3 regions of the Pseudomonas xanthosomatis genome follow, and region 2 is predicted to be linked to each of the others. Evidence: predicted binding sites of a transcription regulator. Region 2 holds the regulator's gene; each other region holds the start of a gene.

Region 1 (6,710 bases), 370 kb from region 2:
ATTTCATCGATGCGCTCGGCCAGTTCCACGGGTACATGGGCCGTAACTGAACGGGTTTTGGCGGCGATAGTCATGGCGACCTCAGGCTTTGATCGAAAACGATTGAAGGTTAATCGTAATGAATCGCCACGCTGAGTCAATGACCGCTTGTAGGAGATTACCAGCCCCTCGGGCTGCCCTGTCTCGCAGATGCACCGCGACGCCTGTGGGAAGCGGCCTTGTGTCGCGATGGGCTGCACAGCAGCCCCGGCAATTTTGCATGATGCCAATATCCTCGGGCCGCTTCGCAACCCATCGCGACACAAGGCCGCTTCCCACAGAGACCGTGCTAAATCAATGAGTTGTGGTTTGTTCATTTCCCGGGCTGAGTTCAGACCTCAGGTACGAAACGCACTCAAACCGCCCTTGAGCGCCCTGGCCGTGCTGCCCAGCGTGGTCGCCGAATCGTGGATCTCGGCAATCCCCTGCGAGGTATGTGCAAAGCTTTCATGCATGCCGCCAAGGCGCCCGGCGATGTCGGTGACCGCGTGCTGGATTTCTTCACTGCTGGTCAGTGCGCGGTCCATGGCGCCGCTGACCTGGCCCATCTGGCGCACCAATCCGTCGATGACCCCAAGGGTACTGTCGGAGCTCTGCGCAAGGCTGCGCGACTGCTCGGCGGTACTGCTCATGCGTTCGGCAATCTGGCGTATGCCGCTGGTGACGCTATTGATGACCTGGTTGGCGTCGTTCAGCACCCCTTGGGTCTGCCCGGCCAGCTTGCGCACCTCGTCAGCCACCACCGCGAACCCGCGGCCGGCTTCACCGGCGCGCGCCGCCTCGATGGCAGCGTTGAGGGCCAGCAGGTTGGTCTGGTCGGAAATGGCAGCGACCATCTGCAGCACCTGGCCGATCTTTTCCGCTTCGCGGCTCAGGTGCTGCAGGTCGCTGGCAAGCTCGATGCTCGCCGAGGTGCTGCCGTGCACGTCACCGATCAGGCGCTTCAACTCCTGATGGGTCAGGCTCAGTTCGCCAACGGCGGATTTCAGGTCCAGGCGCACCGTATCGGCCAGGCTCGAGGAGTTCTCGGCGGCCTGGCGAATGGACTGGCCGTGTTGGTTGATATCGGCCAACTGCCCACCGGCCTGGCGGATGCGCAGGTTTATTTCGTCGGCCAGTTGCAAGAAGATTTCCGCCAGGCGCTGGTTGCTTTCGGCCATGCCGGAGGCGTTGCCCAGGGTTTGGCGCAGGTCTTGAAGCAGGTTGGCCAAGTGCTTGCCCATCTGCCCGGTTTCATCGCCGTTAAGCACCGTGACGGTGGTCGACAGGTCGCGCTGTTCGGCGATGTAGTTCAACTGCCCGGTCAGGTGGTGAATGCCCCGCACCAGCATGCGCGCGGCCAGCCAGGACAACAGCAGGCCGACCAGAAAAGACGCCGCGCCAATCAGCAGCAAACGCTCGAGGCTGGCCTGAATGGCCGCATTCAGTGCATCCAGGGTGACATCCACCCCCACGATGTATTGCTGGCCGTCGGCGTTGTGCAACGGCAGGAAGATCGAGCGGAAGCTGCCGAAACTGTCGGTGTACTCGTCGAATTGCTCCTGGTTGCTGCGTGATGCTTCGATTACCGCGGGGCTGGCGTCGCTGTAGTGCTCCAGGTGCCTGGAGTAGGTGCCGCCGGCAATGTCGCCGGCATTGGCGCTGTCGGCCAGGTAAGTCACTTTGCCCTGTGCATCGACCATCAGGCTGTAGGCATATTTGAGGTTGACCTCGCGCGCATACTCGCCAAGGTTGCGCACCTGGGCTTCGTACTCACCGGCCTTAAGGCCGTTGGCTTCACGGGTACGGGTGAGGTAGTCGGTACCCAGTACCCGCGGCACGGCGTAGGCGACCGTGCGCAAGCGGTTGTCGATTTGCTGGCGAATATCCTGCGATTTGGAGTACTGGGCGTAACTGATGAAGGCGGTGATGCTGATCAGGTTGACCAGGGTGAGCGACAGTAACAGCTTGGTTTGCAGGCGGAGGTTGCCCAGGAGCATGTGAAAGAATCCGTTCAAAGGCTTGGAAGTTCAAGCAGGAGGGTGTTCTGGTTATCGAACGAATGGGGGAAAACATTAGCGGAAGTTGTGGGGGCTATTGAGTGCCGTTGCACTATCTGGAAGTTAGTTCGCGGGCTGTTAATTATTTTAATCGGTTTGGTGGTGAATGAAGTTTGCGGCAGGGCTGCCAAGTGTTCGCCACAACCGTCGTAGCGCCTGTGAGATCGAACGCCGCGCGGGCGGCGCTCGATCTTGTAGGCGCTGCAAAACCATCGGCGAACACCTCGTGGCCCTCGCGCGTACTTAGTTGCCCACCCTCAAAAGTTATAAGTCACCCGCCCAAAGTAATACCCCCCGGTAAACCCGTACGGCGAATACACCCCATACCCCTTGACCATGGTCTTGCTGCTCGGCGCCTGGCGCTCGGGGTACACATCGAACAAGTTGCGCGCGCCGATTGCCAGTTCCAGGTCCTTGGTCAGTTGGTAACCTACATCCAGGTCGGTGATCCAGCGCGCCTTGTACTCGCGGTCCAGGCTGCGGTCGCTGGCCGAGTTGACCTCGCGCCACGAACCGTAACGGGTCAGCCCCAGGTTCACCCGGTAGCGGTCCAGCCGCCAGTTGCCACCCAGTATCAGCTTGGTGTGCGGCTGCACTTCGGTCAGCAGGTTGCGCGCCTGGCGGTCCATCAGCTGATAGGGCGTGCCCAGAATGTTCACGCTTTCCTTGTAGTCGAGAATCTCGGTTTCGTTCCAGTTGAACGCCGCCGTCCACTTCACCGTGCCGGCACTGCCCAGGTCGTGGTCGTAGCTGCCCACCAGGTCCAGGCCCTTGGTGCGGGTGTCGGCGCCGTTGGTGAAGTACTGCCCGCCAGAGGTGGAGTCGATGCCGTTGGCCAGCAGTGCGGCGGTTACTTCGGGGCCAAGCAGGGTGCCGGTGAGGGTGATACGGTCGCGCACGTTGATCAGGTAGGCGTCGGCGGTAAAGGCCAGGCGCTCGCTGGGCTGCCAAGTCAGGCCGAGGCTGTAGTTGGTCGACTTTTCCGGTTTCAGCGGTTCGGCGCCCAGGGCTTGGGCTGCGGCCGAGCCCACCGGCAGCACGCCGTAGTTGATCGACTGGTACACGCCATTGACCACCCCGTAGGTGGTGGAGCGGGCGCTGAACAGGCTGTTGGCCAGCGACGGCGCGCGGAAGCCGTTGCTCACCGTGGCCCGTACCGCCAACTGCGGGGTGAACTCGTAGCGGGTGGTCAACTTGCCGCTGCGGGTGGCACCAATGCCGCGGTCGTAGTGCTCGTAGCGCAGCGCCGCGCCCCAGTACCACTGTGGTAGCGGGTTGAAGCCCACATCGATGTAGCCGGCATAGCTGTTGCGGCTGGCACTGGTGGCCTCGGCCGGCGAGATGCCGTTGGTCACCTGGGCGCCGGACGAGGCGCAGTTGCCGGGCGCCGCGCAGTAGCCGCCGTCGGCCCAGCTGGCCCAGTCGCCGTCCTGCACCTGGTAACTGTCACGGCGCTGCTCCAGGCCCCACGAGAAGTCCAGCGGTTTGCTCAGGCCCACCTCGTAGCTGCGGTGCAGGTCGAGGTTGCTGGTCAGCTGCGAGCTGACCCAGGTGCCGGACTCGAAGTGGTTGGGGGTGGCCTCGCCCAGCGACGGGTTCTGGTTGTTCCAGGTGCCTTGTTCGGCAGTGTTGCGCCCGTAAGTGCTGGACAGGTCCCAGTCCCACTCGCCGGCCAGACCCTTGGCGCCGAACGCCGCCTGGTAGTCGTATTCCTCGATGTACCAGGTGGGCGTGTAGCCGGCCGGGCGCCCGTTGGGCCCGGTGGTGATGGTGTTGACGATGGTCGGCAGGCGGAAGTTCTGGCCCTGCTCGGCCTTGCGGTACGACCAGGTGCTGAACGAGTACAGGGTCAGGTCATCCTCCAGCGGCAGCTCGGCGTTGTAGCCCAGCGTCAGCAGGTTGATCTTCGGCGTGCCGTAGCCGCCGTAGGTCACCTTGCCGGCGCGCTCCAGCGCCTCGGCCTGGCTGTAGCCGTTGGCGCTGGCCTTGTTGTCGTCGTTCTGGCTGCGGGCGTCCAGGGCAAATTGCACAACGCCGTCGCGGCCGATCTCGAAGCCCTTGTTCAGGCTTTGCTGCACGGTCTGCTTCTTGCCGTCGTAACCCTGGCCTGCGGTGGTCACGGCGGTGCCGCGGGTGTCGGCTTTTAGAATGACGTTGATCACCCCGGCGATGGCGTCCGAGCCGTACTGGGCCGCAGCGCCATCACGCAGCACCTCGACATGGTCGATGGCGCTGATGGGGATCAGGTCCAGGTCGCTGGGTGCGGCGCCGGCGTTGATGCCGCTAATGTTCAAGGTGGCGCTGGTGTGGCGGCGCTTGCCGTTCACCAGCACCAGCACCTGGGCTGCGTTGAGACCGCGCAGGTTGGGCGCGCGGGCCATGCCGCTGGCGTCCCAGCCGGTTTTTTCCGGCAGGGTCAGCGACGGCACGCTGGCACTGAGGGCTTCCATCAGGCCGGGTTTGCCGGTTTCCTGCAGCTGCTTGGCGCTGATCACGTCGATCGGCACCGGGCTTGAAGTCACGGTACGTTTTTCGCTGCCGCGGTTGCCAGTGACGATCACCGTGCCCAGGGCCTGGGCGGCAGGTTCTTCGGCGCTGGCCGGGGCGCTGAGCAGCCCCGCGGCCAGCGCCATGGTGAGTAGCGGGGCAGTGGTAAAGGCTTGCTTCATTGCACGCAGTTCCTTGTCTGGCGGGGTAGCGCGCTCAGGGCGCCTTGGCCGCGATCGCGTCGATTTCCACCAGCGCGCCCGGCAGTGGCAGGGCCACTACCTGGAGGGCGGTGCGGGTCGGGGTGTTGGGCTGTTCGGCGGTGGCGAAAAACTCGGTGTAGGCCGCCTGCAGGCCGGCAAAGTCCAGCTGGCCGCCGTTGGCCGGGTCGCCCACCAGAAACACCCGCAACTGCACGATATCGCCCAGGCCCAGCCCTTGGCTTTGCAGGGCCGTGCGCAGTTTTTTCAGCACCGAACGGGCCTGGGTTTCGGTGTTGCCCAGGGCGGCGATGCTGCCTTTGGCGGCGTTGGGGTCGGCCACATCCGGCAGGGTGCCGCTGATGAAGGTCAGCTGGCTGCCGGCCGGCACCGTCACCAGTTGCGAAATCGGGAAGTTCGAACCAGGCGGCGCAACACGTTTGATGCCGTCGGCGTGGGCGTTGAGGGTCAGCGACATGAGCGCTCCGGCAAGCAGAAGAAGACGAGGCATGGGTGGGTTTCCTGTGGGGTCAGGCGGCAGCGCCGCGGGTGGTCTGGGCGGCATGGCTGGCGATCAGGCCAACGACCCGGCGGGCCGATTCGGCGGCGCTGTTCTGCCAGATGCCCACGCCGCCATGGGCCAGGGCGTCGCTTGCAAGCCAGGTGCGGCCCTGGGGCTGGTTGAGGGTGTCGTAGCCGGGCTGGGCGACCTCGTCGTGGACGATCCACGGCGCCTCGCTGAACGGCACTTTCGACCAGTTCACCACCAGCGGTCGGCCCAGCTTGTGGCTGTGGCCCGGGTGCAGCGACTCCACCGCCTGGCGCGACGAGGCGATCTGCGCCTGCAGCGTTTTGCCGGCGAACTGCTGGGCCACGGCGCCGGTGTTGTAGGTGGCCACCAGCACGCCCTGGGCGCTGTTGAGGTGGTCGCTGGGGTACCACAGGGTGCGCGCCTCGTGGTTGATGTAGCTGAGCCCGCCGTAAATCTGGAAGTCGGTCTCCCAGAAACGCGGCGACTGCCAGGCCACCTTGTTGGCCTTGTCGCCCTCGGCGCTGGCGATGGCCTGCCTGAACGGCGCGTCGAAGTTGTTCGGCAGATTGGCCAGCAGCGGCAAGGGCAGGGTGACGATGGCGTAGTCGGCGTGTTCCACGTGTTGCTGGCCGCTTTTGCGGTCGCGCCACACCACCTTGGCGCCGTGCTCGCCGGTCTCCACCCCCAGCACTTCGGCGCCCAGGCGCACGCTGTCCTGCACCTGGCGGTAAAAGGCCTTGGGGATCTGGTCCATGCCGCCCACCGGCTGGAACATGGTCGAGGAAAATTCCGGAATCTCGTCGAACACCAGCGGCAGCAGCAGGTTGCTGTCCAGCAACTGGTCCAGCGGCACCGGCTGGCGCTGCACCGGGGTCTGGTCGCCGGCCCCGGCAAAGCGCGTGTAGCCGGCGCGCACAGAGCCGCGGTACTGCTGCTGGCTGTCGAGGTCGCCGTACACCTTCAAAAAGTCCAGCAGCGCCTTGCGCTGGCCGCCGCTGAGCTCGGCATCCAGGCTGTTGCGGCTGACGCTGCGCGCCAGCAGCTCGCTGAAGTGGCCGCGGGTGTCGTTGACTGCCTGGCGCAGCAGCAGTGGCGGGCGGGCGAGGTCTGGCTGGGCCAGGGCGTTGCGGCTGCTGTTCACCAGCACCTGCAGCTCCACGCCAAGCTCGCGGCAGTAGCCGAGGATGGTCAGGTGGTGGCTGGGCAGGCGCGCGGCGCCGGCATTGAAAAAGTGCCCCTGGTCGAATTCGACGGTTTGCGTGGTGCCGTCGTTGTGCTCGATACGGTCGCCCTGGCGCAGGGTCCACACCCGCCCGCCCACCCGCTCGCGGGCCTCCAGCACGGTCACGGCAAAGCCTGCCTTGCGCAGCTCGTAGGCCGACACCAGGCCGCTGATGCCGGCGCCGACAATCA
Region 2 (8,487 bases):
GGTCGACCCGTGGCGGGAAGAGGATCCAGCGCACGATCTGCAGGGCACGCTTGAACGACGACAGCGGCGACTGCAGCAAGGCTGCAGCCAGGGTGCCGCCGAGTACGATCAGCGCCGCCGGGCCGTTGAGCAATGCGCCGACATGGCCGCCTTCGAGCAGGTTGCCGCCAACGATGGCGACGAACGCCAGAATCAGGCCGATAAGGCTCAGGACATCCATCAGACGCAAGCCTCGACCAGGTGTCTGCCAATGTCGTCCAGGCTGTAGACCGCGTCAGCCAGGTTGGCTTTGACGATGGCCATGGGCATGCCGTAGATCACGCAGCTGGCTTCATCCTGGGCCCACACGGTGCTACCGCCCTGCTTGAGCAGGCGCGCGCCTTCACGGCCGTCGGCGCCCATGCCGGTGAGCACCACCGAGAGCACCTTGTCGCCGTACGACTTGGCAGCCGAACCGAAGGTGATGTCGACACAAGGTTTGTAGTTGAGGCGTTCGTCACCTGGCAGGATCTTCACCGTGCCACGGCCATCGACCATCATCTGCTTGCCGCCAGGGGCCAGCAGCGCCAGGCCCGGGCGCAGCACGTCGCCGTCTTCGGCTTCCTTGACGCTGATCTTGCACAGTTTGTCCAGGCGCTCGGCAAACGCCTTGGTGAAGGCTGCCGGCATGTGCTGGATAAGCACGATCGGCGCCGGGAAACCGGCAGGCAGTTGCGTCAGTACGCGCTGCAGCGCCACCGGGCCGCCGGTGGAGGTACCGATGGCCACCAGCTTGTAAGGCTTGCGCTTGGGCGCCGGCGAGTGGCTGGCGGCCGGGGCAGCGCTGCGGGTTGGCGCAGGTGCTGCGGTGCGCGCAGCCGGCGCGCTGGCGCTGAAGCTGCTGGCCGGCGCCGGGCTGCTGGCAGCTGGCGCTGCGGCAGGTGCCGGGCTTGAGTAAGCGCTGAAACGGCGGTTGCTGCGCGAGATGGTGTGGACCTTCTCGCACAGCATCTGCTGGACCTTTTGCGGGTTGCGCGAGATGTCTTCGAAGTTTTTCGGCAGGTAATCGACGGCACCGGCATCCAGCGCATCCAGGGTGACCCGGGCGCCTTCATGGGTGAGCGAGGAGAACATAAGCACCGGCGTCGGGCAACGCTGCATGATGTGCCGTACCGCGGTGATGCCGTCCATCATGGGCATTTCATAGTCCATGGTGATGACATCGGGCTTGAGCGACAGCGCCTGGTCGATCGCTTCCTTGCCGTTGGTCGCGGTGCCCACGACCTGGATGGTCGGGTCAGCCGAGAGAATTTCCGAGACACGGCGGCGGAAGAAACCGGAATCATCCACCACCAGGACCTTGACTGCCATAAACACTCCATTAGGTGGCGCACCCGCCAGGGCGCGCCACCAGAATCAAATACGCCGCGCGGCGTAACGCTTGAGCATGCTCGGGACGTCGAGGATCAGCGCAATGCGGCCGTCACCGGTAATGGTGGCGCCGGACATGCCTGGCGTGCCCTGCAGCATCTTGCCCAGCGGCTTGATCACCACTTCTTCCTGGCCCACCAGCTGGTCGACCACAAAGCCTATGCGCTGGGTGCCGACCGAGAGGATGACCACGTGACCTTCGTGCTGCTCCTCGTGCGCCTGGTCCTGGACCAGCCAGCGCTTGAGGTAGAACAGCGGCAGCGCCTTGTCGCGCACGATCACCACTTCCTGGCCATCGACCACGTTGGTGCGCGACAGGTCGAGGTGGAAGATCTCGTTGACGTTGACCAGCGGGAAAGCGAACGCCTGATTGGCCAGCATCACCATCAGGGTCGGCATGATCGCCAGGGTCAGCGGCACCTTGATGACGATCTTCGAACCCTGGCCCTTGGCCGAGAAGATGTTGATCGAGCCGTTGAGCTGGGAAATCTTGGTCTTCACCACGTCCATGCCGACACCGCGGCCGGACACGTCGGAAATCTCGGTCTTGGTCGAGAAGCCCGGGGCGAAGATCAGGTTGTAGCAGTCCGACTCGCTCAGGCGGTCGGCCGCGTCCTTGTCCATCAGGCCCTTTTCCACGGCCTTGGCACGCAGCACGCTTGGGTCCATGCCCTTGCCGTCGTCAGAGATCGACAGCAGGATGTGGTCGCCTTCCTGCTCGGCCGACAGCACCACGCGGCCGGTACGGGCCTTGCCCGAAGCCTCGCGTTCGTCGGGCATCTCGACACCGTGGTCGACTGCGTTGCGCACCAAGTGCACCAGCGGGTCGGCCAGGGCTTCGACCAGGTTCTTGTCGAGGTCGGTCTCTTCACCGACCAGCTCCAGGTTGATCTCTTTCTTGAGCTGGCGGGCCAGGTCGCGAACCAGGCGCGGGAAGCGCCCGAAGACCTTCTTGATCGGCTGCATGCGGGTCTTCATGACTGCGGTCTGCAGGTCGGCGGTGACCACGTCGAGGTTGGACACGGCCTTGGACATGGCCTCGTCGCCGCTGTTCAGGCCCAGGCGCACCAGGCGGTTACGCACCAGTACCAGCTCGCCGACCATGTTCATGATCTCGTCCAGGCGCGCGGTGTCCACACGTACGGTAGTTTCCGCTTCGCTGGCGCCGTGTTTTTCGGCGGCAGGTGCAGGTGCGCGGGCCGGGGCCGGGGCCGGGGCCGGAGCGGCAGCAGGCTTGGCCGCAGCAGCGGCTGCCGGAGCAGGTGCCGGCTTGGCGGCAGGCGCGGCGTCGGCTTTCGGCGCAGCAGCCACCGCCGCAGCAGCAGGGGCTTCGGCAGTTGCCGCAGCGCCACCGAACTTGCCCTTGCCATGCAACTGGTCGAGCAGCGCTTCGAATTCGTGCTCGCTGATGTCGTCACCGGCAGGCGCGGCAGCAGGTGCTGCACTGGCAGCCGGCAACGAGTCGACCGCGAAGTTACCCTTGCCGTGCAACTGGTCGAGCAGCGACTCGAACTCGGCGTCGGTGATTTCGTCACTGCCGGCAGCCGGCGCTGCGGCCGGTGCACTGGCCGGTGCTTGCGCACTGAACTGGCCCTTGCCATGCAACTGGTCGAGCAGCGATTCGAACTCGGCGTCGGTGATTTCGTCACCGTTGCCGCTGACCACTTCGCCCTGCATCTGCTCGTGCACGGCCGCTTCGGCCTTGACCGCGTCCAGCGAGTCGAGCAGTTGCTCGAACTCGGTGTCGGTAATGTCTGCCTCGGCGGCGACTTCGGCCACCGGCTCAGGCGCCGCCGCAGGGGCAGGCGCCTCGGCACCGCCGGGCTCGGCCAGGCGCGACAGCGCGGCCAGCAGCTCCGGGGTGGCTGGGGTGATGTCGCTGCGCTCGCGCACCTGGCCAAACATGCTGTTGACCGTGTCGAGTGCCTCGAGCACCACATCCATCAGTTCCGCGTCGACCCGGCGCTCACCTTTGCGCAGGATGTCGAACACGTTCTCGGCGATGTGGCAGCACTCCACCAGCTCGTTGAGCTGGAGGAAGCCGGCGCCCCCTTTTACAGTGTGGAAACCGCGGAAAATCGCATTGAGCAGGTCCGCATCGTCAGGCCGGCTTTCCAGCTCGACCAGTTGCTCGGACAGTTGCTCGAGGATTTCGCCGGCTTCTACCAGGAAATCCTGGAGGATTTCTTCATCGGCGCCGAAGCTCATTAAACGTGCTCCTTAAAAACCCAGGCTGGACAGCAGATCGTCGACATCGTCCTGACTGGACACGACGTCTTCACGCTTATCGGCATGAATCTGCGGACCTTCACCCCGAGTCGGATGTTTTTCTTGATCTTTTTCAGCACGCAGCTGCTGGTGGTCATGTTCGATACCGGCAAAGCGGTCGACCTGGCTGGCCATCAGCACGAGCTTGAGCAGATTGCTTTCGACTTCGGTGACCAAGGCGGTCACCCGTTTGATCACCTGGCCGGTGAGATCCTGATAATCCTGGGCCAGGACGATATCGTTGAGGTGGCTGGAGACTTTCTGGTTACCTTCGGCGCTTTGCGTCAGGAAACTGTCGACCCGCTTGACCAGCTCACGGAATTCAGGCGCTGCCACCTCGCGGCGCATGAAGCGCTGCCAGTCGGCGGACAGGCTCTGGGCCTCGGCGGCGAGGTCGTTGAGCACCGGGGTGCACGCCTCCGCCAGATCCATGGTGCGGTTGGCCGCACCTTCGGTGAGGCGAACCACGTAGGAGAGGCGCTCGGTGGCATCGGTGATCTGCGACACTTCCTCGGCCTGCGGCATGGCCGGGTCGATCTGGAAGTTGACGATTGCACTGTGCAGTTCGCGGGTGAGCTTGCCGACTTCCTGATACAGCCCGCGGTCGCGGGTCTGGTTCAGTTGGTGGATCAGTTGCACCGCATCACCGAACCGGCCGCGCTCGAGGCTTTCGACCAGTTCCTGGGCATGCTTCTTCAGGGTAGTTTCGAACTCACCCAGAGAGTTGTTGGTTGACTCCATTGCGCCCCCTGACGTGACTCAGCCGTTGACGCGTTCGAAGATCTTCTCGATCTTTTCTTTGAGCGCCTGGGCGGTGAATGGCTTGACCACGTAACCGTTGACGCCGGCCTGGGCGGCTTCGATGATCTGCTCGCGCTTGGCTTCGGCGGTGACCATCAGCACCGGCAGGTGCTTGAGGCGCTCATCTGCACGCACGGCGCGCAGCAGGTCGATACCGGTCATGCCGGGCATGTTCCAGTCGGTTACCAGGAAATCGAAGTTCTCGCTGTTGAGCATCGGCAGTGCCGTGTTGCCGTCATCAGCTTCCTTGACGTTGGTGAACCCCAGGTCACGCAACAGGTTCTTGATGATCCGCCGCATCGTCGAAAAGTCGTCAACGATGAGGATTTTCATGTCTTTGTTCAATTAGACCTCCAAGCAGTCTTTAACGCGCTCGGCGCCGAGCGCGCGCTCAATCAATTCGGCACTACAAAAAACGACTGCATCGAACCGGGGTTCAACGCGCCCGCCATTCCCCAAGGCGGCTGCGCAGACGCGCGGCGCACTGGCTGTGCAGCTGGCTGACCCGCGATTCGCTGACCCCCAGGACCTCACCGATTTCCTTGAGGTTCAGCTCTTCGTCGTAGTACAGCGCCAGCACCAGGCGTTCACGCTCCGGCAGGTTGGCGATCGCATCGGCCAGCGCACCCTGGAAGCGCTCGTCTTCCAGGTCACGCGACGGCTCCAGCTGCCCGCTCGCTCCATCCTCGTGCAACCCCTCGTGTTCGCCGTCCTGCAAAAGGTCGTCGAAACTGAACAGGCGGCTGCCCAAGGTATCGTTCAAAATCCCGTAGTAATCATCGAGACTCAATTGGAGTTCGGCAGCAACCTCGTGATCTTTAGCGTCACGGCCCGATCTTGCTTCAACAGCGCGAATTGCGTCGCTGACCATGCGCGTGTTGCGGTGCACCGAACGAGGTGCCCAATCACCCTTGCGCACCTCGTCGAGCATGGCGCCGCGGATGCGGATACCTGCGTAGGTTTCGAAGCTGGCACCCTTGCTGGCGTCGTACTTGTTGGCGACTTCCAGCAGGCCGATCATGCCGGCCTGGATCAGATCTTCGACCTGCACGTTGGCCGGCAGGCGCGCCAGCAGGTGGTAGGCGATGCGCTTGACCAGCGGCGCGTAACGTTCCACCAGCTCGTACTGGGCGTCCTTGGACGCCTTGCTGTACATCTTGAAACCGCTCGCACTCATAGCACCGGCCCCGCACTGGTGGGTTGTACCAGACGCTCGACGAAGAACTCCAGGTGCCCGCGCGGGTTGGCAGGCAGCGGCCAGCTGTCGACCTTCTGCGCGATGGCCTTGAAGGCCAGCGCACACTTGGACCGAGGGAAGGCCTCGTAGACCGCCCGCTGCTTCTGCACAGCCTTGCGCACGCATTCGTCGTAAGGCACCGCGCCGACGTATTGTAGGGCGACGTCGAGGAAGCGGTCCGTGACCTTGGTCAACTTGGCGAACAGGTTGCGCCCTTCCTGCGGGCTCTGGGCCATGTTGGCCAGCACGCGGAAACGGTTCATGCCGTAGTCGCGGTTGAGCAGCTTGATCAGCGCGTAGGCGTCGGTGATCGAGGTGGGCTCGTCGCACACCACCAGCAGCACCTCTTGCGCGGCGCGGACAAAGCTGACTACCGAGTCACCGATACCTGCAGCGGTGTCGATCACCAGCACGTCGAGGTTGTCACCGATCTCGCTGAAGGCCTGAATGAGCCCGGCGTGCTGCGCCGGGGCCAGGTGCACCATGCTCTGGGTGCCAGAGGCGGCCGGCACGATGCGTACACCGCCCGGGCCCTGCAACAGCACGTCGCGCAGCTCGCAGCGGCCTTCGATGACATCGGCCAGGGTGCGTTTTGGGGTGAGACCGAGCAACACGTCGACATTGGCCAGGCCCAGGTCGGCGTCGAGCAGCATGACCCGGCGGCCGAGTTCAGCCAGCGCCAGGGACAGGTTCACTGAAACGTTGGTCTTGCCGACGCCACCTTTGCCACCGGTGACGGCGATCACCTGTACGGGATGCATGCTACCCATGTCTGTTGTTTACCTTGTCTCGCTTGAACCCAAGCCACATGAGGGGCTGAACGCTCGCGGCCATGGACCGGCCGGGCAACCCCATGATGTAGGTACTTTGCACAGTATTCACCCTCAACCCGCCCGTTTGCCGGGGTTGTGGTAGAGATCAGCGAACATGTCGGCCATTGCCTCCTCGCTGGGCTCGTCCTGCATCTGCACGCTCACCGCACGGCTGACCAGCTGGTGCTTGCGCGGCAATTGCAGGTCATCCGGAATGCGCGGGCCATCGGTCAGGTAGGCCACCGGCAGTTCGTGGCTGATGGCCAGGCTCAGCACTTCGCCGAGGCAGGCCGTTTCGTCCAGTTTGGTCAGGATGCACCCTGCCAGCCCACAGCGCTTGTAGCTGTGATAAGCGGCAGTCAGCACCTGCTTCTGGCTGGTGGTTGCCAGCACCAGGTAGTTCTTCGAGGCGATGCCGCGGCCAGCCAGGGTTTCCAGCTGCATGCGCAGGGCCGGGTCGCTGGCCTGCAGGCCCGCGGTATCGATCAGCACCACGCGCTTGCGCAGCAGCGGCTCCAGGGCCTGGGCCAGCGACTCGCCCGGGTCGACGTAGGTGACAGGCACGTTGAGGATACGGCCCAAGGTCTTGAGCTGCTCCTGGGCGCCGATACGGAAGCTGTCCATGCTCACCAGTGCCAGGTTGTTGGCACCGTACTTGAGCACGTAACGGGCAGCGAGCTTGGCCAGGGTGGTGGTCTTGCCCATGCCGGCCGGGCCGACCATGGCGATGACCCCGCCCTCCTCGATCGGTTCGACCGACGGCACTTCGATCATGCGCGCCAGGTGCGCCAGCACCATGCGCCAGGCCTGGCGCGGCTCTTCGATTTCGGCGGTCAGTTCCAGCAGCTCGCGGGCCAGGCCGCCCGACAGGCCCAAGCGCTGCAGGCGGCGCCACAGGTTGGCCTGTTGCGGCTTGTTGCCCTGCAGCTGGCTCCAGGCCAGCGAGCCGAGCTGCACTTCAAGCAGCTCGCGCAGGCCCGACAGCTCCGAACGCATGGCGTCGAACACGCGGGTATCGACCGCCGCCGGTGCAGGCGCAGCGGCAGGCGCCGGGGCTTCGACATGGGGCTCGACCAGCGGCTCGGAGGCGGTCAGCGACAAACCGGCGAACAGCTGGCGATTGCCCTCGCCCAGCTCGCTGCGGCCGTCGATTTCGGCCTGGGCGGTGACGATGCGCGACTGCGTCTTGCGCAGCTCGTCCTCGAGTTCGGCGTTGGGTACGCGCGGGGCCAGGGCGGACAGCTTGTAGTCCAGCGCGGCCGTCAGTTCGACACCGCCGGCGATGCGCCGGTTGCCGATGATGGCGGCATCGGAGCCGAGCTCATCCCGGACCAGCTTCATGGCCTGACGCATATCAGCGGCGAAAAAACGCTTAACTTGCATAACCCACTACCTCAGCCATTAGGCCCCACGGTGGCAACGATGGTGACTTGCTTGTTGTCAGGTATTTCCTGATACGCCAAAACATGCAAATTCGGTACAGCCAGGCGGCCGAAGCGCGACAGCATGGCTCGGATCGGGCCGGCTACCAGAAGGATGGCCGGCAAGCCCTGCATTTCCTGGCGCTGGGCTGCCTCGATCAACGAACGCTGAAGCTTTTCGGCCATGCTCGGTTCAAGAAGAACACCATCTTCCTGACCCTGTCCGGCCCTTTGCAGACTATTGAGCAAGATCTGTTCCAACCTTGGCTCCAAGGTGATCACAGGCAGCTCGGACTCAACGCCGACAATGCTTTGCACGATTGCGCGGCACAGGCCGACACGCACGGCGGCCACCAGCGCGGCGGTATCTTGACTCTTGGCGGCATTGTTGGCGATGGCTTCGGCAATGCTGCGGATGTCACGCACCGGCACCTGCTCGGACAGCAGCGCTTGCAGAACCTTCAGCAGCCCCGACAAGGAAATGACGCCCGGCACCACTTCTTCAGCCAGCTTCGGCGAGGCCTTGGCCAGCACCTGC
Region 3 (8,487 bases), 990 kb from region 2:
GTGCGGCAGGGCCGAGTGCACATCCAGGGCAGCCTGGTCGGCCCACACCTCGAAGAACACGAACAGACTCGGGTCCTGCTGGTCGCGCAGCATGTGGTATTCGATGCAGCCCGGCTCCTGGCGGCTCGGCTCGACGTAGGGGCGGAATAGTTGCTCGAAGGCGTCGGCCATTTCCGGGCGGGTCTTGGCTTTGAGGATGAAGGCTTGTTGCTGGCTCATGGGCATGCGGCCTTTGCAGAGTGAGTGATGTGGCCAAGTCTAAAGCAACAATGCCAGGTTGATTCGTGAAACCTGGGCAAATGTATTTTGCCCCGGTGTGGCTGTTTCCTCTGCCCGCGAGTGCCTAATCTGCCGGCAATTCCACTCACGAGCCCGACCCCCATGAAAAAGATCCTCCTGCTCAACGGCGGCAAACAGTTCGCCCATTCCGACGGCCGCCTCAACCAGACCCTGCACGACGCGGCCCTGGCCCACCTCGACCGTGCCGGTTTCGATGTGCAGGAAACCTTCATCGACGGCGGTTACGACGTGCAGGCAGAAGTGGCCAAGTTCCTCTGGGCCGACGTGATCGTCTACCAGATGCCCGGCTGGTGGATGGGCGCGCCCTGGACCGTGAAGAAGTATATCGACAAGGTGTTCACCGCCGGCCACGGCAGCCTGTACGCCAGCGACGGCCGCACCCGCTCGGACGCCTCGCAGAAGTACGGCAGCGGCGGCCTGGTGCAGGGCAAGCAGTACATGCTGTCGCTGACCTGGAACGCCCCGCAGCAGGCCTTCGACGACCCCAGCGACTTCTTCGAGGGCAAAGGCGTGGATGCGGTGTACTTCCCGTTCCACAAGGCCAACCAGTTCCTTGGCATGCGCGGCCTGCCGACCTTCCTGGCGGTGGACGTGATGAAGCGCCCGGACGTGCCGGCGGCGCTGGCGGCGTATGAGCAGCACCTGGAGCAGGTGTTCGGCAAGGCGCAATGATGCAAGCCTGATCGTGGGGTAACCGTGGGAGCGGGCTTGCCCCGCGACGGTTGCGCAGGCTTGCGCGCTTGTCGTCCAGACGCTATCTATCAACGCGTTCCCCCACCAAGGCCACTGCGCGTGAAAACCCGATCCGAAGAACTCCAGGTATTCGTCGCCGTCATCGACTGCGGATCGATCTCGGCCGCAGCCGAACAGATCGGCCAGACCCCGTCAGCGGTCAGCCGCACCCTGTCGCGCCTGGAGGGCAAGCTCGGCACCACGCTGGTCAACCGCACCACCCGGCGCATGGACCTGACCGAAGAGGGGCGCTTCTTCCTCGAAAGGGCGCGGCTGATTCTCGAGCAGATGGACGACCTCGAAGAACACCTTTCGCTGCACCGCCAGACCCCGTCCGGGCGCCTGCGCATCAACGCCGCCGCGCCATTCATGCTGCATGCCATCCTGCCGTGGATCGGCGAGTTCCGTCTGCAGTACCCGGGCATCGAGCTTGAGCTGAACACCGACGACCTGATCATCGACCTGCTGGAGCAGAGCACCGATGTGGCCATCCGTATTGGCGAGCTGGCCGACTCCAGCCTGCACGCCCGATCGCTGGGTTGCAGCCCGGTGCAGGTGCTGGCCAGCCCCGATTACCTGGCCCGCCACGGCACGCCGCAAAGCGTCGAGGCATTGAGCGAGCATTGCCTGCTCGGCTTCAGCGCCCTCGATTCGCTCAACCAGTGGCCACTGCGCCATGCCCAGGGCGACCGCTGGGCGATCCGCCCGCAGCTCACCGCCTCCAGCGGCGAAACCCTGCGCCAGCTGGCCCTGGCCGGCGAAGGCATCGTCAGCCTGTCGCACTTCATGACCCATGAAGACATCCGCGCAGGCCGCTTGCAGGTGCTGCTGCCCGAGCACAACAACGGTTACCGCCAGCCGATCCACGCGGTCTACTACCGCAACACCCAGCTGGCTCTGCGCATCCAGTGCTTCCTCGACTTCATCCAGAAAAAGCTGGCCATGTACGCCTGCTGAGTTGCCTGAACGCGACAGCGTCTGCCCATCGGCGGCGCAATTTCCTGGTGTTGGTTGCTGCTTGCCCAGGCTTGCGCCTTAATGAGTGATCAACAAAAACAACACCAAGGAAGTGCCCATGCGTCTTGTCATGTTTCAGCCCCTGGCCCTGGGGGCCGCGATCCTGAGCTGTTCTTCGGCCTTTGCGGTCACCCTTGAAGGCGGCGCGGTGGCCGCGCCCGATCAATATGGCGCACAGGTGGCCGCCGATATTCTCAAAAAAGGCGGCAACGCGGTGGACGCCGCCGTCGCCACTGCCTTCACCCTGGCCGTCACCTACCCCGAGGCCGGCAACATCGGTGGCGGTGGCTTCATGACCCTGTACGTCGACGGCAAGCCGTACTTCATCGACTACCGCGAAGTGGCGCCCAAGGCCGCCACCCGCAACATGTACCTGGACGACAAGGGCGAGGTCATCGAGAACCTGAGCCTGGTCGGAGCCCGCGCCGCCGGTGTGCCGGGCACCGTGATGGGGCTGTGGGAGGCGCACCAGAAGTTCGGCAAGCTCAAGTGGAGCGAGCTGCTCACCCCGGCCATCGGCTATGCGAAAAACGGCTTCAAGATCGCCCAGAAGCAGTACCAGTACCGCGACGACGCCCAGGGCCTGTTCAAGACCGCCACCAACTTCAATGACTACTTTGGCAACATGAAGGTCGGCGAGCTGTTCAAGCAGCCGGAGCTGGCGCAAACCCTGGAGCGCATTGCCGACAAGGGCGTGAGCGAGTTCTACCAGGGCAAGACCGCCGACCTGCTGGTGGCACAGATGCAGGCCGACAAGGGCCTGATCACCAAAGAAGACCTTGCCGGTTACAAGGCCGTGTGGCGCGACCCGATCGCCATCAACTGGCGCGGCAACGTGGTCTACACCGCGCCGCCGCCAAGCTCTGGCGGCGTGGCCCTGGCCCAGCTGCTGGGCATCAAGGAGGACCGCGCGGCGGACTTCAAGGGCGTCGAGCACAACTCGGCCAAGTACATCCACCTGCTCGCCGAAATCGAAAAACGTGTGTTCGCCGACCGCGCCGACTACCTCGGCGACCCCGGTTTCACAAAGGTGCCGGTCGACCAGCTGATGGCCAAGGACTATCTGGCCAAGCGCGCCGCACAGGTCAACCCCGATGCCATCTCCGACACCGACAAGGTCAAGCCGGGCCTGGAGCCGCACCAGACCACGCACTTCTCCATCGTCGACAAGCAAGGCAACGCGGTGAGCAACACCTACACCCTCAACCTCGACTACGGCAGCGGCGTGGTGGTGAAGGGCGCGGGCTTCTTGCTCAACGACGAAATGGACGACTTCAGCGCCAAGCCCGGTGCGGCCAACGTGTTCGGCGTGGTGGGCGGTGATGCCAACGCCATCGAGCCGGGCAAGCGCATGCTCTCGTCGATGAGCCCGAGCCTGATCACCCGTGACGGCCAGGTGGTGCTGGTGGTGGGTACGCCGGGCGGCTCGCGCATCTTTACCTCGATCTTCCAGGTGATGAACAACCTGTACGACTTCGGCATGCCGCTGGAAAAGGCCGTGGCGGCGCAGCGCGTGCATCACCAGTTGCTGCCCAAGGACACCATCTACTTTGACAGCTATGCACCGCTCACCGGCAAGGTGGCGGACGAGCTGAAGAAGATGGGCTACGTGCTGGAAGATCAGGGCTGGGAGATGGGCGATATCCAGGCGATCCGGGTCACCGGGCAGAAGCTTGAGACCGCGTCAGACCCGCGGGGCCGCGGGGTGGGGTTGATCGTCAAGTAAGACGCTGCAGCCTTGGGAGGGCGTTGCCCTCCTTTCGCGGCACAAGGCCGCTCCTACAGGGGACCGCACATTCCTGTAGGAGCGGCCTTGTGCCGCGATGGGCCGCAAGGCGGCCCCAGGCTGTTGAAGTCAGACGCGGAACTGGCTGACCAGCATCTGCAGGTGCCCGCCCAGGCGCGCCAGCTCGACGCTGGAAGCGGCGGTCTCGTCGCTGGCCGAGGCGGTTTGCTCCGACACATCACGCACATTGAGGATGCTGCGGCTGATCTCTTCGGCCACGGCGCTCTGCTGCTCGGCCGCGGCGGCGATCTGCTGGTTCATCGACTGGATGTTCGACACCGTGCGGGTGATGTTCTCCAGCGACCCACCGGCCTTGCGCGCCAGCTCCACACTGCTGTCGGTCAGGCTGCGGCTGCCGCTCATCACGTCGGCCACCTGCTGGGTGCCCTGTTGCAGGCTGGCGATCAGGCCCTCGATTTCTTCGGTGGACTGCTGGGTACGCTGGGCCAGGCCACGCACCTCGTCGGCGACCACGGCAAAACCACGCCCGGCTTCACCGGCGCGGGCGGCCTCGATGGCGGCGTTCAGCGCCAGCAGGTTGGTCTGCTCGGCCACCGACTTGATCACGTCCATCACGCTGCCGATCTTCTGGCTTTCCTGCTGCAGCAGGTTCATGGCTTCGGTGGAGCGGTTGACCTCGGTGGCCAGGCGTTCGATCTGGCTGATCGCCTCGCCCACCACCTTGTCACCGTTGCGCGCTTCGCCGTCGGCGTTGGTGGCGGCCATGGCGGCCTGCTCGGCGTTGCGCGCCACTTCCTGCACGGTGGCGGCCATTTCATGCATGGCGGTGGCCACCTGGTCGGTCTCGACCTTCTGGCTGTTGGCGCCGGCGCTGGTCTGCTCGGTCACTGCCGACAGCTCTTCGGCGGCGCTGGCGATCTGGGTGACGCCATCGCGGATACCGGTGATCAGCTCGCGCAGGGTGGTGCCCATGCGGCCGATGCCCTGTTGCAGCACGCCCAGCTCGTCGCGGCGGGTGACGCGCAGGTTCTGGGTGAGGTCGCCGCCGGCGATCTTCTCCACGGCGTCCAGGGTTTCGCGCAGCGGGCGGGTGATCTGGCGGGTGATCAGCACGGCAGCCAGCACGCCCACCAGCAGCGCCAGCAGGGTGGCGAAGATCTGCATGTTGCGGGCCTGGGCGCTTTCGATGTCGCGGCGCTCCAGCTGGATGGCGTACAGCGCATCGCTGGTCTTGACGATGTCGGCGCCCTGCACGGTCATTTCGGCGCGGGCGGTGGCGATGGCGGCCACCGCATCACGGAACTGGCGCACCGCGTCGCGGTAGGCCTGCACCGACTGCTCGAACTGCTGCACGCGGGCCGCCTCGTTGGGCAGTTCGCGCTTGAGGGTGTCCACTTCTGCCAGCGCGCCGTCGAGCTGACGCAGCGCGGCCTGCTCGTTGGTGGCGGTGTTGTCGGCAATGTAGCCGCGCACGTCGATACGCACCTGCAGCAGTTGCTGGCGCGCCTTGCTGATCAGCTGGTACTGCGCCAGGCGCACGCTGTCGGCTTCGCTGCGGGCCATCACGTCCTGGCTCAGGGTGTCCATGGCCTCGTCGGCCTTGACCGCCGAAACGTTCATCGCCTCGCGGGCAGCGGTGGAGGTCTTGTAGCCGGCGCGCATCTTGTTCAGCGACACCTTGTACTCGCTGACGGTCTGCCCCAGCTCGCGCAGCAGCTTGACGTTCTCGGGGCTCTTGAAGGTGTTGACCAGGTATTCCTGCTGCTTGCTGAAGGCATCCAGCTTGGTCTGGGTGTTGGCCGCCGAGGCATCGTCGCCGTTGGCGATCATGTACTGCAGGCGGGCTACGCGCAGCTCGGTCAGGTATTTGTTGAGCTGACCGATATCGCCCATCCAGTTACTGCGGTCGATAAGGCTGCCCAGGCTGTTCCAGCCGGTCAGGGCCAACAGGCCGGTCAGTACCAGCACCAGGCCGAAGCCCAGGCCGAGTTTGAGGTTTACGCTGATATTGGCGAACCAGCTGTTCATGCACGCTCTCCCGAATTTGATTTCGCTCACTTGATCTCAAATCGCGGGCGTTGTTGTTGTGCAGGGCCCTGCTGATTCGTGCAGGTGTTATCGGCAAGCGCTGCGGAAGCTGAAACGCCGTTCAGCAGATTTATAACCTGTTGAAAAAATGTGGTTTTAGGGCTGCTTTTCCCGCCGTTGCTGGGCGCAGCGGCTAATACCTGCGCTGGCATGCCGGCGGGTGCGGCGTTGTGTCGCGATGGGCCGCACGGCGGCCCCGCAACTCAAAGGCTTCGCGCGGCGAATGTATCGCATTGGTTCAGGTTGCCACTGGCAAAACCGGCCTTGAACCAGCGCACCCGCTGCTGCGAGGTGCCATGGGTGAACGAGTCGGGCACCACGCGGCCCTGGCCCTGTTGCTGCAGGCGGTCATCGCCAATGGCATTGGCGGCGTTCAGCGCTTCCTCGACATCCCCCGGCTCCAGCCAGTTCAGGCGTTTTTGCGCCTGGTAGGCCCAGACTCCGGCCAGGCAGTCGGCCTGCAGTTCCTGGCGTACCAGCAGGCCATTGTCGCCCTCCATGCGCTGGCCGCTGCGCCGCGCGGCGTCAACCTTGGCCGATACGCCCAGCAATGTTTGAACATGGTGGCCGATCTCGTGGGCGATCACATAGGCTTGGGCAAAGTCGCCAGCGGCCTTGAAGCGGGTTTCCATCTCGCGGAAGAACGCCATGTCCAGGTACACCCGCTGGTCGGCCGGGCAGTAGAACGGCCCCACGGCAGACGACGCAAAGCCGCAGGCCGAATTCACCTGGCCGCTGAACAGCACAAGCTTGGGGTCGCGGTATTGCTTGCCGGCCTGGGCGAACAGGGCCTTCCAGGTGTCTTCGGTGTCGCCCAGGATCGAGGCGACGAACTCGGCCTGCTCATCATTGGCCGGTGGCGCCTTGCCGCCGGCACCGGCCGGCACGCTCTGCTGCTGCTCCATCTGCCCGGCCAGCTGGCCGAGGATCTGCAGCGGGTCCTGCCCGGTGAGCCAGCCGATGCCGACGATCAGCAGGATGGCACCGAGCCCCAGGCCCTTGCCGCCGCCGAAACGCATGCCGCCGCCACCGCCACCTTCGCCGCGGGCATCGACCACGTTGTCGCTGCGTCGGCCTTTTCGCCATTCCATGAAGTGCTCTCCGGTTTTGCAACATGAAGTCAAAAGATTAGATCAGCGCTGGCGGCGGTGTTGCGCTATGGCTATCTGCATAACCAAATGGTTATGCCTGTGACCGCGGAATTCAATATTCATCCCGTCACACCTGCCGGAAACTGCAAGTCCGCCTGCCACGCCCAGGCGCTTCGATAATTCCAAGAGAGGAAACCGGCATGCCCGCCCAGGACACCAGCCGCTTCGTGATCCGTGATCGCAACTGGCACCCCAAGGCCTTCACGCCTGACTACAAGACATCCATCGCCCGCTCCCCGCGCCAGGCGCTGGTAAGCATCCCGCAGTCGATCAGCGAAACCACCGGCCCTGACTTTTCGCACCTGCGCTTCGGCGAGCACGACCACGATTTGCTGCTGAACTTCAGCAACGGCGGCCTGCCCATCGGCGAGCGCATCATCGTCGCCGGCCGGGTGCTCGACCAATACGGCAAGCCTGTGCCCAACACCCTGGTGGAAATGTGGCAGGCCAACGCCGGCGGGCGCTACCGGCACAAGAACGACCGTTACCTGGCGCCGCTGGACCCGAACTTCGGCGGCGTCGGCCGCTGCCTCACCGATCGTGACGGCTACTACAGCTTCCGCACCATCAAGCCCGGCCCCTACCCGTGGCGCAACGGCCCCAACGACTGGCGCCCGGCGCATATCCACTTTTCGGTCAGCGGCCCGTCGATCGCCACCAAGCTGATCACCCAGCTGTATTTCGAGGGTGACCCGCTGATCCCGATGTGCCCGATCGTCAAGTCGATCGCCAACCCCGAGGCGGTGCAGCAACTGATCGCCAAGCTGGACATGAGCGCCGCCAATCCGATGGACTGCCTGGCGTATCGCTTTGACATCGTGCTGCGCGGCCAGCGCCAGACCCACTTCGAAAACCGCTGAGGACACCCGACATGCCTATCGAACTGCTGCCGGAAACCCCCTCGCAGACCGCCGGCCCTTACGTGCACATTGGCCTGGCCCTGGAAGCGGCCGGCAACCCCACTCGCCACCAGGAAATCTGGAACCGCCTGGCCAAGCCCGATGCCAGCGGCGAGCACATTCTGCTGCTCGGCCAGGTATACGACGGCAATGGCCACCTGGTGCGCGATTCGTTCCTGGAAGTCTGGCAGGCCGATGCCAACGGCCAGTATCAGGACGACTACAACCAGGAGAACGCTTTCAACAGCTTCGGCCGTACCGCCACCACTTTCGATGCCGGCGAGTGGACGCTGCACACGGTCAAGCCGGGGGTGGTCAACAACGCCGCTGGCGTGCCCATGGCGCCGCACATCAACATCAGCCTGTTCGCCCGGGGTATCAACATTCACCTGCACACCCGGCTGTACTTCGACGACGAAGCCGAGGCCAACGCAAAGTGCCCGGTGCTCAACCTGATCGAGCAGCCGCAGCGGCGTGAAACGCTGATTGCCAAGCGTTGCGAGGTGAACGGGCAAACCGCCTATCGCTTCGATATCCGCATTCAGGGCGAAGG

Evidence for each region. The regulator FliA, encoded in region 2, starts transcription of late flagellar genes. The targets are predictions, from matches to a motif close to CTAAAGTTTNNNNNNNNNNNGCCGNTAA.
Region 1: KSS93_RS19985 (methyl-accepting chemotaxis protein) is a predicted target of FliA. The motif match lies at 2,070-2,097, and genes of this name have one in related genera.
Region 3: KSS93_RS26015 (methyl-accepting chemotaxis protein) is a predicted target of FliA. The motif match lies at 5,912-5,939, and genes of this name have one in related genera.

What each region holds. Positions count from the first base shown of each region.
Region 1 covers NZ_CP077075.1:4,536,886-4,543,595, reverse strand. Annotated here, with positions in the region: gene KSS93_RS19990 (CopG family ribbon-helix-helix protein) at 1-74, opposite strand, end outside; gene KSS93_RS19985 (methyl-accepting chemotaxis protein) at 378-2,018, opposite strand; gene KSS93_RS19980 (TonB-dependent receptor plug domain-containing protein) at 2,336-4,747, opposite strand; gene KSS93_RS19975 (RidA family protein) at 4,782-5,276, opposite strand; gene KSS93_RS19970 (NAD(P)/FAD-dependent oxidoreductase) at 5,296-6,710, opposite strand, start outside.
Region 2 covers NZ_CP077075.1:4,901,474-4,909,960, forward strand. Annotated here, with positions in the region: gene KSS93_RS21595 (flagellar motor protein) at 1-220, opposite strand, end outside; gene KSS93_RS21600 (protein-glutamate methylesterase/protein-glutamine glutaminase) at 220-1,350, opposite strand; gene KSS93_RS21605 (chemotaxis protein CheA) at 1,396-3,618, opposite strand; gene KSS93_RS21610 (protein phosphatase CheZ) at 3,631-4,419, opposite strand; gene KSS93_RS21615 (chemotaxis response regulator CheY) at 4,438-4,812, opposite strand; gene fliA (RNA polymerase sigma factor FliA) at 4,916-5,656, opposite strand; gene fleN (flagellar synthesis regulator FleN) at 5,653-6,486, opposite strand; gene flhF (flagellar biosynthesis GTPase FlhF) at 6,601-7,911, opposite strand; gene flhA (flagellar biosynthesis protein FlhA) at 7,923-8,487, opposite strand, start outside.
Region 3 covers NZ_CP077075.1:5,889,726-5,898,212, reverse strand. Annotated here, with positions in the region: gene KSS93_RS26035 (putative quinol monooxygenase) at 1-219, opposite strand, end outside; gene mdaB (NADPH:quinone oxidoreductase MdaB) at 382-972, shown strand; gene KSS93_RS26025 (LysR family transcriptional regulator) at 1,093-1,989, shown strand; gene ggt (gamma-glutamyltransferase) at 2,108-3,775, shown strand; gene KSS93_RS26015 (methyl-accepting chemotaxis protein) at 3,905-5,824, opposite strand; gene ypfJ (KPN_02809 family neutral zinc metallopeptidase) at 6,088-6,975, opposite strand; gene pcaH (protocatechuate 3,4-dioxygenase subunit beta) at 7,176-7,895, shown strand; gene pcaG (protocatechuate 3,4-dioxygenase subunit alpha) at 7,907-8,487, shown strand, end outside.